DNA from 4 places in the Streptomyces sp. NPDC056948 genome. Region 2 is predicted to be linked to each of the others. Evidence: riboswitches for the same ligand, from Rfam matches in the RefSeq annotation. Region 2 holds a riboswitch; each other region holds the start of a gene.
What was found. Region 2 has a riboswitch for cobalamin ahead of ACFTZL_RS19115 (cobalamin biosynthesis protein). Riboswitches for the same ligand answer to the same signal wherever they lie in the genome.
Positions count from the first base shown of each region.

Region 1: linked by a shared signal. The riboswitch ahead of ACFTZL_RS26735 (prenyltransferase/squalene oxidase repeat-containing protein) and the one ahead of ACFTZL_RS19115 (cobalamin biosynthesis protein) in region 2 are both predicted to bind cobalamin.
Region 3: linked by a shared signal. The riboswitch ahead of ACFTZL_RS22650 (ABC transporter substrate-binding protein) and the one ahead of ACFTZL_RS19115 (cobalamin biosynthesis protein) in region 2 are both predicted to bind cobalamin.
Region 4: linked by a shared signal. The riboswitch ahead of metE (5-methyltetrahydropteroyltriglutamate--homocysteine S-methyltransferase) and the one ahead of ACFTZL_RS19115 (cobalamin biosynthesis protein) in region 2 are both predicted to bind cobalamin.

Region 1 covers NZ_JBHUQX010000227.1:8,278-11,139, reverse strand. Annotated here, with positions in the region: gene ACFTZL_RS26740 (SCO2322 family protein) at 1-473, opposite strand, end outside; gene ACFTZL_RS26735 (prenyltransferase/squalene oxidase repeat-containing protein) at 470-1,684, opposite strand; cobalamin riboswitch at 1,796-1,942, opposite strand; gene ACFTZL_RS26730 (phosphotransferase) at 1,976-2,653, shown strand; gene ACFTZL_RS26725 (SAM-dependent methyltransferase) at 2,687-2,862, shown strand, end outside.
Region 2 covers NZ_JBHUQX010000135.1:11,550-14,411, forward strand. Annotated here, with positions in the region: gene ACFTZL_RS19110 (cobyric acid synthase) at 1-497, opposite strand, end outside; gene ACFTZL_RS19115 (cobalamin biosynthesis protein) at 494-1,435, opposite strand; cobalamin riboswitch at 1,534-1,677, opposite strand; gene ACFTZL_RS19120 (trypsin-like peptidase domain-containing protein) at 1,870-2,862, shown strand, end outside.
Region 3 covers NZ_JBHUQX010000174.1:3,089-5,950, reverse strand. Annotated here, with positions in the region: gene ACFTZL_RS22660 (4-hydroxybenzoate 3-monooxygenase) at 1-213, opposite strand, end outside; gene ACFTZL_RS22655 (CoA-binding protein) at 222-635, opposite strand; cobalamin riboswitch at 717-907, shown strand; gene ACFTZL_RS22650 (ABC transporter substrate-binding protein) at 1,034-1,993, shown strand; gene ACFTZL_RS22645 (FecCD family ABC transporter permease) at 2,029-2,862, shown strand, end outside.
Region 4 covers NZ_JBHUQX010000018.1:17,825-20,686, forward strand. Annotated here, with positions in the region: gene metE (5-methyltetrahydropteroyltriglutamate--homocysteine S-methyltransferase) at 1-1,233, opposite strand, end outside; cobalamin riboswitch at 1,401-1,624, opposite strand; gene ACFTZL_RS04170 (energy-coupling factor ABC transporter ATP-binding protein) at 1,652-2,503, opposite strand; gene cbiQ (cobalt ECF transporter T component CbiQ) at 2,500-2,862, opposite strand, start outside.

The sequences.
Region 1 (2,862 bases), on a different contig from region 2:
TTCTCGGGGTAATCCGCGATCGCGCACAACAGGGCGTTCGTGTCGTAGCGCAGAGGCTTGGCGACCGTAGCGAGGGCCTCTGCCGTGGTCGCGTCGGGGGAGACCCGGGCGCAGGCCGTTCGGGCGGGGGGCGGGGTCTCGCCCTGGGGGGCGTCCGCCTTCGTGCCGGAGTCGATGACGAGAGCCACCCGCTTCCTGCCGTCCCGCGCGGGCGTCTTCGCGCAGATGGTCCCGAAGTCGGCCGTGCCGCGCGGCCGGGCCGCCTCGGAGGAGTCCTCGCTCACCGCGAAGCGGAAGCCCTGCACGTCGCCGTCCGAGGGACGGGCCATGGACGGGCCCTGGGTGGCGTAGACCCAGCGGTCGCCGTCGCGGTCCCAGAACGACCAGTACCGGTAGCCGGCGGCCTGGGCCTGGCCCGCGCCCGCGCACAGCAGGAGCGAGGCCAGGAGGAGGAGAACGGCCCGGCGGATCACGACTGCTGCCTCTTCTTGCGGCCGGTGAAGAGGAAACCGATGCCGATACCGGCGACGAGGCAGACCCCGACGTACCACCAGACGCCGAAGAAGTCCGACGTCGAGTCCGAGTCGTTCTTCTTGTCGGTCGCCGAGGGCTGTTCGGGGGCCTGCGGGGCCGGGCCCGTCGCGTTGAGCTGCTTCACCAGGTCCGTGCCGCCGAAGTCGCGCGGGTTCGCGCCCGTCGCGTGCGCGGCGAAGATGAGCTGGGCGTAGGCGGCGGGGCCGCCCTGCTCGGCCCAGGTGGCGGAGTTCTTCTCCAGCCAGCGCACGGACTTCTCGGCCTGCTCGGTGTCACCCCGCGCGGCGAGTGCCACGACAGCGTCGGCGGTGTTGCCGTGGTCGGGCTGGGGGTCCGAGCCGGCGAGGGCGGAGGTGAGGTGGTCGTCGTCCTTGGTGAGGATCTGGGTGAGGTAGGAGGCTCCGTTGGCGGCGGCCTGGTCCGGCGTACCGGGATCCGCACAGGTGACGTCGGACTTCTTACCCGCCTCCACCACCATGTCCTTGCCCAGGGCGCCGAGCACACCCGCCGCCGTGGCGTCCGCGTTGGCGGCCAGCTTGCCCTTCTTGTCGGGCTGGAACGCGAAGGCGCCGTCGCCGTCCCCGCCGCAGGGGAGGGCGAGCTTCAGCAGGGCGTCGTAGGGCGACTTCCCGCCCTTCTCGACCTGGTCGGGCTTCTCGCCCGCGGCGGTCAGCGCGCCGATGACGACGGACGTGGAGTTGGTGTCGCTGGCGCCGCCGGGCGCGTAGCCCCAGCCGCCGTCCTTGTTCTGGACGGACTTCAGCCAGCCGACGGCCTTGTCGGCGGCGGCGTCCTGTCCGCCGAGCGCGGCGAGGGCCTGGACGGCGGCGGCCGTGGCGTTGGTGTCGAGCATGGTCTTGGCGTCGCACGCGGCGGTGGGGTCCGGGCGGTACGCGGCGAACCCACCCTCCTCGCACTGCTGCCGGACCAGCCACTCGACGGACTCGGCGGCCGGCTTCTCACCCACCGTGTCCTGGGCCAGCAGGGCGAGCGACTGGCGCCAGACGCCGTCGAACTTGGGGTCCTTGTCCCCGTACAGGGCGGAGGGGAACGCCTGGGACGGAGTCGGCGACGGTGCGGCGGCGGCCGGCGTGGCGGCGCCGATCACGGTGGCGGCGGCCAGGACCGCGGCGCTGCGGCGGACGTTCATGATCGGCGGGTGCCTCTCCCTGTGAGGGAGCCGGGCAGCACGGGACACCCCGGCGGCTCGGCTCCGTATACCTCGACGGTGCCGTGTACCGGCAGGCGCCGGGCACGTGAGCCGGTCACGAACCGTACGGGGCGATCCGGCTCACCGCCTGCCTCGGCGGGCGGTTCACGGTTGCGGGTCAGCGCCGGAATTGCACCGGCTTCTCCCAGTACGGTGTGATGACGACCTGCTCACTGTACCCGCACGTCCAAAACGGGCTGAGGCCGCTCTACGGCCGGGTAGCTTCGCCCCATGCCGACAACGCCATCGGGAAGACTCCTCGGCTCGGGCCGCCGCGCCGATGTGTACGAGATCGACGAGGGGTGGGTGCTGCGGCGGGAGCGGGAGGGCGGGGGTGATGCGGCGGCCGAGGGGGCGGTGATGGAGCATGTGCGTGCCCACGGCTATCCGGTTCCCCGGGTCCGTCCGACCGGCTCGCGTACCGACCTGGTGATGGAGCGGCTCTCCGGCCCGACCATGCTCCAGGCGTGCCTTGCGGGCGCGCTGGATGTGACGGAGGCCGGCTCGATCCTGGCCCGGCTGCTGCGCGACCTCCACACTCTTCCCGCTCTGCGCTCGCCCGACCCGGCGGTCCGCGTCCTCCATCTGGACCTCCACCCGGAGAACGTGATGCTCACGCCCGAGGGGCCTCGCGTCATCGACTGGTCCGACACGGAGGAGGGCGATCCGGGCCTGGACTGGGCCGCCTCGGCGGTGATCCTCGCCCAGGCCGCCGTCTCCGGCGACGCACTCTCGGCCCCCGCCCGCGCCATGCTGGCCGCCCTCCTCGCCGACCCGTCCCCGCTCACCCGGCCCGCCCTTGCGGAGGCCCTGCGCCGCCGGGCCGGTAGTCCGACGATGAGCCGGATGGAGGTCGAACTGCTGCACCACGCCGAGGAGTTGATCCTGTCCGTGGGGCAAAGCGGTTAACGTGAAGCTCCACGACCACACGCAGGAGCGTCCATGACTGAGCAGGTGGAGAACTCCGAGCAGGAGCCGCTCTCCAAGATCGATACCTCGGTTCCGCACTCGGCCCGGATCTGGAACTACTGGCTGGGCGGGAAGGACAACTACGAAGTCGACCGTGTGGCCGGTGACGCGTTCCGTGAGATCTTCCCCGGTATCGAGACCGGAGCCCG
Region 2 (2,862 bases):
CCGACGACGAGCACGGGGAGACCGGCGTTGCGGGCGATTCCCATATTGACGATGTCCGTCCGCCGCAGATTGATCTCGGCGGGAGAACCGGCCCCCTCACAGATCACCGCGTCATACGTGCCCCGCAACCGCTCCAGGCAGTCCAGCACCGTCCCGAGCAGCTTCTGCTGCCGTCCTCCGTGATAGCCGCGCGCACTGAGCTCGCCGACCGGCTTGCCCAGCAGCACGACCTGACTGCTCTGCTCGCCGCCGGGCTTGAGCAGCACGGGATTCATCAGCGCGGTCGGCTCCACGCGGCACGCCTGCGCCTGCATGGCCTGCGCCCGCCCGATCTCGGCGCCTTCCCGCGTCACGAACGAATTCAGGGACATGTTCTGCGCCTTGAAGGGCGCGACCTTGACGCCCTGCCGCACCAGCCACCGGCAGATCCCGGCGGTCACGACGCTCTTGCCGGCGTCGGAGGTGGTACCGGCGACGAGAAGCCCACCGCCCGTCATGACGTACGCCCCTTCACGATGTGGCGCGCGGCGACACAGACGCCGAGCGCGAGCCAGCCGACACGCCTGGACAGCCGCACGGCCCGTTCGATGTCCCGGGTACCGACGGCGCGCCCCGCGCCGTTGAGCACGGGCCGGTGCTCCACGCGCCCGCCGTAGGACAGGGTCCCGCCGAGCCGCACCCCGAGCGCCCCCGCGAACGAGGCCTCCACAGGCCCGGCGTTGGGACTCGGATGCTTGGCGGCATCGGCACGCCAGGCCCCCACGGCTCCCCGCGGATCGCCCCCGGCCACGGCCGCGAGCACGGCGGTCAGCCGGGCCCCCGGCCACCCCATGACATCGTCCAGCCGCGCGGAGGCCCACCCGTAGCGCCGGTACCGGGCCGACTTGTGCCCGACCATGGCGTCGAGGGTGTTGACGGCCCGGAACCCGAGAAGCCCCGGCACGCCACCCATGGCCCCCCACACGAGCGCTCCCACGACCGCGTCGGAGGTGTTCTCCGCGACGGACTCGACGACGGCCCGGGCGATCCCGTCGGCGTCCAGGGCCTGCGGATCCCGTCCGCACAGATGCGGCAGCCGCGCACGGGCCGCTTCGACGTCCCCGGCCTCCAGGGCCCGCCCGACGGCCTGCGCCTCCCGGGCGAGCGAAGTCCCCCCGACGACGGCCCAGGTGGCGACACCGGCCAGTCCGATCGACGCGGGGGCGGACGTACGCACGGCACGCGCGGCGACGGCTCCCAGCGCGACGGCCCCGCCCGCACACACCACGGTGTGCAGCGCGCCCCACCCCCGGTGGTCCCGCCACAACACCCGCTCCACAGCACCCGCGGCCCGCCCGAACGCGGCGACCGGATGCCCTCGGCGAGGATCGCCCAGCAGCAGATCACCGATCAGACCGACGGCGGCACCGTACGCGTGGACGCGACCGGCACCCATGGGCTCAGCCGGCCACGGGGGCGGACAACGGTGGAGTACTGACCCTCGATCGGCAGCCGAACATGGCGATATGTCCTCACTCAGGGTGTCCACGCCCTGGTTCGACGAGACCGGCGGTGAGAGTTCCTGGCTCCCGGTGATTGCTACCCCGGTGACAGTGGCGGGACCGCGCCGGACTTCCACCGGCTTCCTCTCCTACCGCCGTATTGGCCCCGGCAGTCCACCACGGCCGCGAACAGCCGTCAACTTGCCGTTGACCTGCGAGGGGAGAGTGTGGACAAGCCCACACCGCTAGCACGACGCTCCGCTCCCGGGGACCGGCTCGGGGCGAATTCCCCTGTGCGGGGCACGTTCCGCCGACCCGCTTGCACGGGCCTGGCGCAAACCCTCCAATACTGCGCACGGGGGTGCACACAAGCGGAGAGGACGGGCCTGTGCAGAACGACCGGTTCCCTGAGGGGCTCGGCTCCGCGGTGGCCCGGGTCCGGTCCGCCGACGGCACTCCCGTCGGCTCCGGATTCCTGCTCGCCCCCGGCACGGTGGTCACCTGCGCCCACGTGGTCGCACAGGCCCTGCGCACCGACGCACGGGCCGAATCCCCACCGACGGGCCCGGTGACGGTCGAGTTCCCGCTCCAGCGGGGCAGCGTCGCCTACGAGGCGTCGGTGTCGGCCTGGCGACCGGTGGCCGCGGACGGCACGGGCGACATCGCACTGCTGCGGCTGCCCGAAGACACCCCCGGCACCCCCACCACGCCGGTCCCGCTGGCAGGGGCCGGCGATGTCTGGGACCACCGCTTCCGGATCCTGGCCTTCCCCGCCACGGCCGAACACGGCGCCTGGATCGGCGGGCGGCTGCTCGGCGCCGTCGGCCAGGGCTGGATCTCCATGGAGGCCGAGGGCACCGCACACCACATCTCCCCGGGGTGCAGCGGAGCCCCCGTCTGGGACGAGCAACTCGCGGCCGTGGTCGGCATGACGGTCGCGACCGACCGCGGCCGCACGGCAGGCACCTCTTACCTCATCCCCGCGGCCGCCCTGCTCGACCTCCAACCGGACCTGCGCCGCTGCCCGTACCGAGGACTCGACGCCTTCCGCGAGGAGGACGCCGCACACTTCTTCGGCCGCGAGAAGGAGACACAACGCCTCCTCGACGCGGTGGACCGGCACCTCGTCGTACCGGTGGTCGGCCCGTCCGGCAGCGGCAAGACCTCACTCGTCCGCGCCGGGGCACTACCGCACCTGCGCGCCGACGGCCATACGGTCTCGGAGATCCGCCCGCTGCCTGGGACGCGTGCTTCGCTCACCCTGTGCCGGGCACTGGCTTCCGTCTTCGAACCGGGTGCCGGCGCCGCAGAGCAGGAGCGCGGTGCACTGGCTCTCGCAGACCTGCTCGACACCGAGGCCGGGCCGAGCCCCGCCGACCTC
Region 3 (2,862 bases), on a different contig from region 2:
CTTCTCCAGGCCCCGTACGGCCCACTCCTCGATGACCCCGGCCCGGGGCCGCTGTTCGATGAACTCCCGGGTCTCGGTCTCCAGCACCAGGCAGTCCACGGAGGCGGCCCGCAGGATGTTGCCGATGGTCAGCCCGGCGGGACCGGCACCCACCACGACGACCGGGAAGTGTTGCGGGGCATCGGAGTTCGAAGGGGAGGAGGCGTGGGTCATGCGCCCAATTATGAAGCCCCGAGCCGGGGGATCTCGATCGCCGGACAGCGGTCCATCACCATCTCCAGGCCCGCGGTCCGGGTGCGGTCGTACGCCGCCGCGTCGATGACGCCGAGCTGGAACCACACCGCCCCGGCGCCCTTCGCGACCGCCTCGTCCGCGACCGCTCCGGCGAGGTCGCTGTTCACGAACACGTCCACGACGTCCACGTCGAAGGGGATGTCCGCCAGACTGGCGTACCCCTGCTCGCCGTGCACGGTCTCCGCCTTGGGGTGCACGGGCACGACGCGCTTGCCGTACCGCTGGAGCACCGCGGCGACGCCGTACGCCGCGCGCTGCCGGTTCGACGACAGGCCCACCACGGCCCAGGTGTCGCCGAGCTCGGTGAGGATCCTGCGGACCGTTGCGTCGTCGCCGTACACCGGCGGCCTCCTCGGGAGTCGTGGAAGAGCTGCTGTCCGGGCAACGACGCAGGGCGCGCGGTGATTCCCCGATGCCCTCCGTGATAGCTTGCCGAGGCCAGTCGAACCCATGTACGTGGGTCAGGGAATCCGGTGCGAATCCGGAACTGACGCGCAGCGGTGAGGGGGACGGGCGGGGCCGCGGCCACTGAACGGCTCGTATGCCGTACGGGAAGGCGCCCCGCACCGGATGAACCCGAGTCCGAAGACCTGCTGGCGGCCCCCGCGGCCGGCCGGCGGCGGGGGAGCACCGTACGACCGGGCTCCGCGATCGGGCCCTCGACGTCTGAGGACTGGTTTCCTTGCCCCTCGCCCGACCCGCCCGTGCCGCCGTCCTGCTCGCGGCCGGCTCCCTGCTCATGACCGGCTGCGGGGGCTCGAAGGCCCCCACGGCCGACGCGGCCGCCACCCTCGACAACTGCGGCCGGAAGGTCCGGGTCGACAAGGCGCCCCGGCACGCCGTCTCCCTCAACCAGGGCACCACCGAGATCCTGCTCTCCCTCGGTCTCGCCGACCGGATGGCCGGCACGGCGACCTGGACCGACCCCGTGATGAAGGGGCTGGAGAAGGCCAACGCGAAGGTGCCGCGCATCGCCGAGAACAACCCCTCCTTCGAGCGGGTCCTGGACTCCGAGCCCGATTTCGTCGCCGCGTCCTTCGTCTCCACCCTCGGCAAGGGCGGCGTCGCCACCCGCGACCAGTTCGAGAAGCTCGGCGTGCCCACCTACGTCTCCCCGTCCGACTGCGCCGGCAAGGACAACTCGGGCGGCGGCGACGGCAAGCGCGACAAGGCGCTGGGCATCGACGCCGTCTACGGCGAGGTGCGGGACCTCGCGACCGTGTTCGGAGTGAAGGACCGCGGCGACGAGCTCGTGGCCTCCCTCCAGCAGCGGATGAAGAAGGCCACGCGGGGCATCGACGCCTCGGACGTCTCCCTGCTGTACTGGTTCGCCAACTCCGAGTCGCCCTACATGGCCGGCTGCTGCGGAGCGCCCGGCATCATGACCCGAGCCCTCGGCGCGAAGAACGTCTTCGACGACACCCACGAGGAGTGGCCGCAGGTCAACTGGGAGACGGTCGCCGACCGCAACCCGGACGTCCTCGTCATCGGCGACCTGACCCGCGACTCGGAGACCGCCGAGTCGGCGAAGCGGAAGATAGCCTTCCTGGAGTCCGATCCGGTCACCAAGAACATGGACGCCGTCAAGCACAAGCGGTACGTGCTGCTCAGCGGGCAGGCCATGAACCCGACCATCCGCACGGTCGCGGGCGTGGAGAAGGTCGCGGCCGGACTGCGTGAGTTCGGGCTCGTGAAGTGACCGTCCGCGGGCCGGCGCTCGGTGTCGCGGGCGCCATGCTGCTGGTGGTCTCCGTGGCCCTGGCGATCACCATCGGACCGGCCGACATCCGGGTCGGGGACGTGTGGTCCGTCGTCGCGTCCCACCTGGGGATCGGCAGCTCCGACCTGACACCGATCCGGGACGGGATCGTCTGGCAGCTACGGCTGCCGCGCACCCTGCTCGCGGCCGTGTGCGGGGCGGGACTCGCCGTGTGCGGGGCGGTGATGCAGTCGCTGCTGCGCAACCCGCTCGCCGATCCGTTCGTGCTCGGGGTGTCCTCGGGCGCCTCCACCGGCGCGGTCGTCATCGTCGTGCTGGGCGTGGGCGGCGGTGTCGTCTCGGTGTCCGCGGGCGCGTTCCTCGGCGCCCTGGTCTCCTTCGCGCTGGTCCTGCTGCTCAGCCACACCCTCGGCGACACCACCGACCGGGTCGTCCTCGCGGGCGTCGCCGCCATGCAGCTCTTCTCCGCGCTCACCTCCTTCGTCGTGCTGACCGCCGCCGACGCCGAGACGACCCGGGGCGTGCTGTTCTGGCTCCTGGGCTCGCTCGGCGGGGCCGGCTGGACCGACGTATGGCTGTGCTTCGCGGTCCTGGCCGTGGCGCTGGTGGTGTGCCTGTCCTACGCCCGTACCCTCGACGCCTTCGCCTTCGGGCAGGACGCGGCGGCCGCGCTCGGGGTGTCCGTGGCCCGCACCCGCCTGGTGCTGCTGTGCGTCACGGCCCTGCTCACGGCCGCGCTGGTCAGCTCGGCCGGGGCGATCGGCTTCGTCGGGCTGGTCCTGCCGCACGCCGCCCGGGCCTTGACCGGACCCGGGCACGCCCGGCTGCTGCCGGTCACCGCCCTCGCC
Region 4 (2,862 bases), on a different contig from region 2:
CGTGCGGGCGCGGACGGCCGGGTCGCGGGTGATCGGGGAGTTCGCCCGGGAGGACAGGTCCGCCCGGTTCGCGGCGAGTTGCGCGCCGATCGTGTCCGTGCCCTGCGCGAGACCGCGCGCGAGGGTGACGATCTCGGCGGTCTTCTGCTGAGCGAAGGCGAGCCAGCGCAGGACCTGCGGCTCGATGTCCCGCTCCGCCCCCGTGTCCAGCGGCACGTGCAGAAGGGAGCAGGAGGCCGAGACGTCGACCCGGTCGGCCAGGCCGAGGAGCGTGCCGAGCCGGGAGAGCGAGGCCGGCAGGTCGTTGATCCAGATGTTGCGGCCGTCTACGACACCGGCGACCAGTCGCTTGCCCGGCAGACCGCCCACCGCGGCCAGCTCGTCCAGGTTGGCCGCCGCCGACTCCGTGAAGTCCACCGCGAGTCCCTCGACCGGTGCCTTCGCCAGCACCGGCAGGGCGTTCCCGAGCCGGTCGAAGTACGAGGCGACCAGCAGCTTCGAGCGGTCGGTGAGGGCCCCGAGGTCGCGATAGGCACGCTCGGCGGCGTTCAGTTCGGCCGGGGTCCGGTCCTGGACCAGGGCCGGTTCGTCCACCTGGACCCACTCGGCGCCCGCCGCGCGCAGGTCGGCTAGGACCTCGGCGTACACGGGCAGCAGCCGGTCCAGGAGCGTGAGCGGCTCGAAGTCGGCGGGCACACCCGGGGCGGGCTTGGCGAGGAGCAGATAGGTGACGGGGCCGACGAGGACGGGACGCGCGGTGTGGCCGAGCGCCAGCGCTTCGCGCAGCTCGGCGACCTGCTGGGACGAGTCGGCGGTGAACACCGTGTCCGGACCCAGCTCGGGCACCAGGTAGTGGTAGTTCGTGTCGAACCACTTGGTCATCTCCAGCGGCGCCACGTCCTGTGTGCCACGCGCCATGGCGAAGTAGCCGTCCAGGGCGTCCACCTCGAGGGCGTCCCGGTGGCGGCCGGGGGTCGCGCCGACCATGACGGTGGTGTCCAGGACGTGGTCGTAGAACGAGAAGTCGCCCGTCGGGACCTCGTCGATGCCGGCGTCGGCGAGCTGCCGCCAGTTCGAGGCGCGCAGGCCGGCGGCGGTGGCCCGGAGGGCGTCGGCGGTGACGCGGCCCTTCCAATAGCCCTCGATCGCCTTCTTCAGTTCCCGGTTCTGTCCCTGGCGGGGGTAGCCGTACACGGTGGCCCGTGCTGCCGCGGCTGCGGGCTTGGTGGTCACGGAGATCTCCTTCGCGAGACGAATCCCTGAGATCCCGGCGACGGGACGAGAGCGCGAAGGGCGACGGACCGGACGGAAGCGACCTCGCGCAGCAGCAACAGCACGGTCGTCCGCCTGGTATGTACGCCGACCCGCCCTCGAGGTCACCGGGAGTCCGCGCACGAGTCGTCCGCGCGCGGGCAGATGGCAGGTCTTCGGACTCGCGGGCACGTCCTCACCATGTGAGAACACCTACTGGCCGTCGCTTCCCAGGCCCTGTTCGTGGGCCCAGTGCGTATGACGGCGGTCGTTCCCGCTCACCGCTGCGGGGCAGTCCCGGATTCCCACCGGGTTCCCTCTTGCGACGCGTCCCGCCTGGCTGACGGGGCGAACCAGCTGCACCGCCAGCCTATACACGGGGAGGCCGCGGAAGCGACCCTCAGCCGCCGCTCCCCAGACGCTCCGCCGTGAGGGCGGCCAGTTCGTCCGGGGTGCGCGGGCCGGGCGCCGACTCCGTCAACAGCCCCTGGGCACGCAGCAGTTCGGCGGCGGCCGCACCCCACGGCAACCGCAGTCCCGCCTGCCGGAGGAGATCGGTTCGGGCCAGTGCCGTGGGCGCGGGAGCGACGTGCACACCGTCCGGGGTGAGGAGCGCCGCGTCGTCGGCCCAGCGCAGGGCGAGATCGACGTCGTGGGTGGCCATCACCACCGTGGTGCCGCTCGCACGCAGCCCGTCCAATGTGGTGAGGAGCCGTTCCTGGCCGTCGGGGTCGAGTCCGGCCGTCGGCTCGTCGAGGACGAGGACACGGGGCCGCATGGCGACCGCGCCCGCGATGGCGGTCCGCTTGCGCTGCCCGTAGGAGAGCAGATGGGTGGGCCGGTCGGCCAGGCCGGTGATGTCCAGGGCGGCCAGCGCCTCCGCCACCCGCGCCCGCACCTCCGTATCGGACAGTCCGAGGTTCAGCGGCCCGAACGACACGTCCTGCTCGACCGACGCCGCGAAAAGCTGGTCGTCGGGGTCCTGCACCACGAGCTGGACGGTCGTCCGCAGCCGGGTCAGGCCCTTGCGGTCGTACGTCACCGGCTGCCCGGCGACCGTCAACCGCCCCTTGTGCGGGCGCAGTCCGCCGCTGAGCAGCCGCATCAGCGTGGTCTTGCCGCTGCCGTTGCGGCCGAGCAGCGCGAGCGCGCGCCCCTCGCGGATGTCGAAGTCGAGGCCGCTGAGCACGGCCGGACCGTCCTCGTAGGCGAAGGACGCGCCCCGCAGGGCGACGAGGGCGGGCTCGCTCATGTCAGCGGCCTTTCCAGTACGAAGGTGAGGACGGCCAGCGTCGCGAGGAGCGCGCAACTGGCGACCGTGAAGCGGACGGAGACGCGGGCCTCGGGCACCAGGACACGCAGGGTGCCGTCGTAGCCGCGCCCGGCGAGACCGGCCTGGAGCCGGGCCGCCCGGTCGAAGGCCCGGACGAACGCGGTGGCGCCGAGTCCGCCCAGCGAACGCCAGGCGGCGGCCCGCGTGGTGTGCCCGAGCCGGGCGGCCTGCGCGTCACGGATCCGGCGCACGGAGTCCAGCAGCAGGAAGCTCATGCGGTACGTCACGAGCGCGACATCGACGACCGGCGCCGGGACGCCGGCCCGGACCAGGCGCGG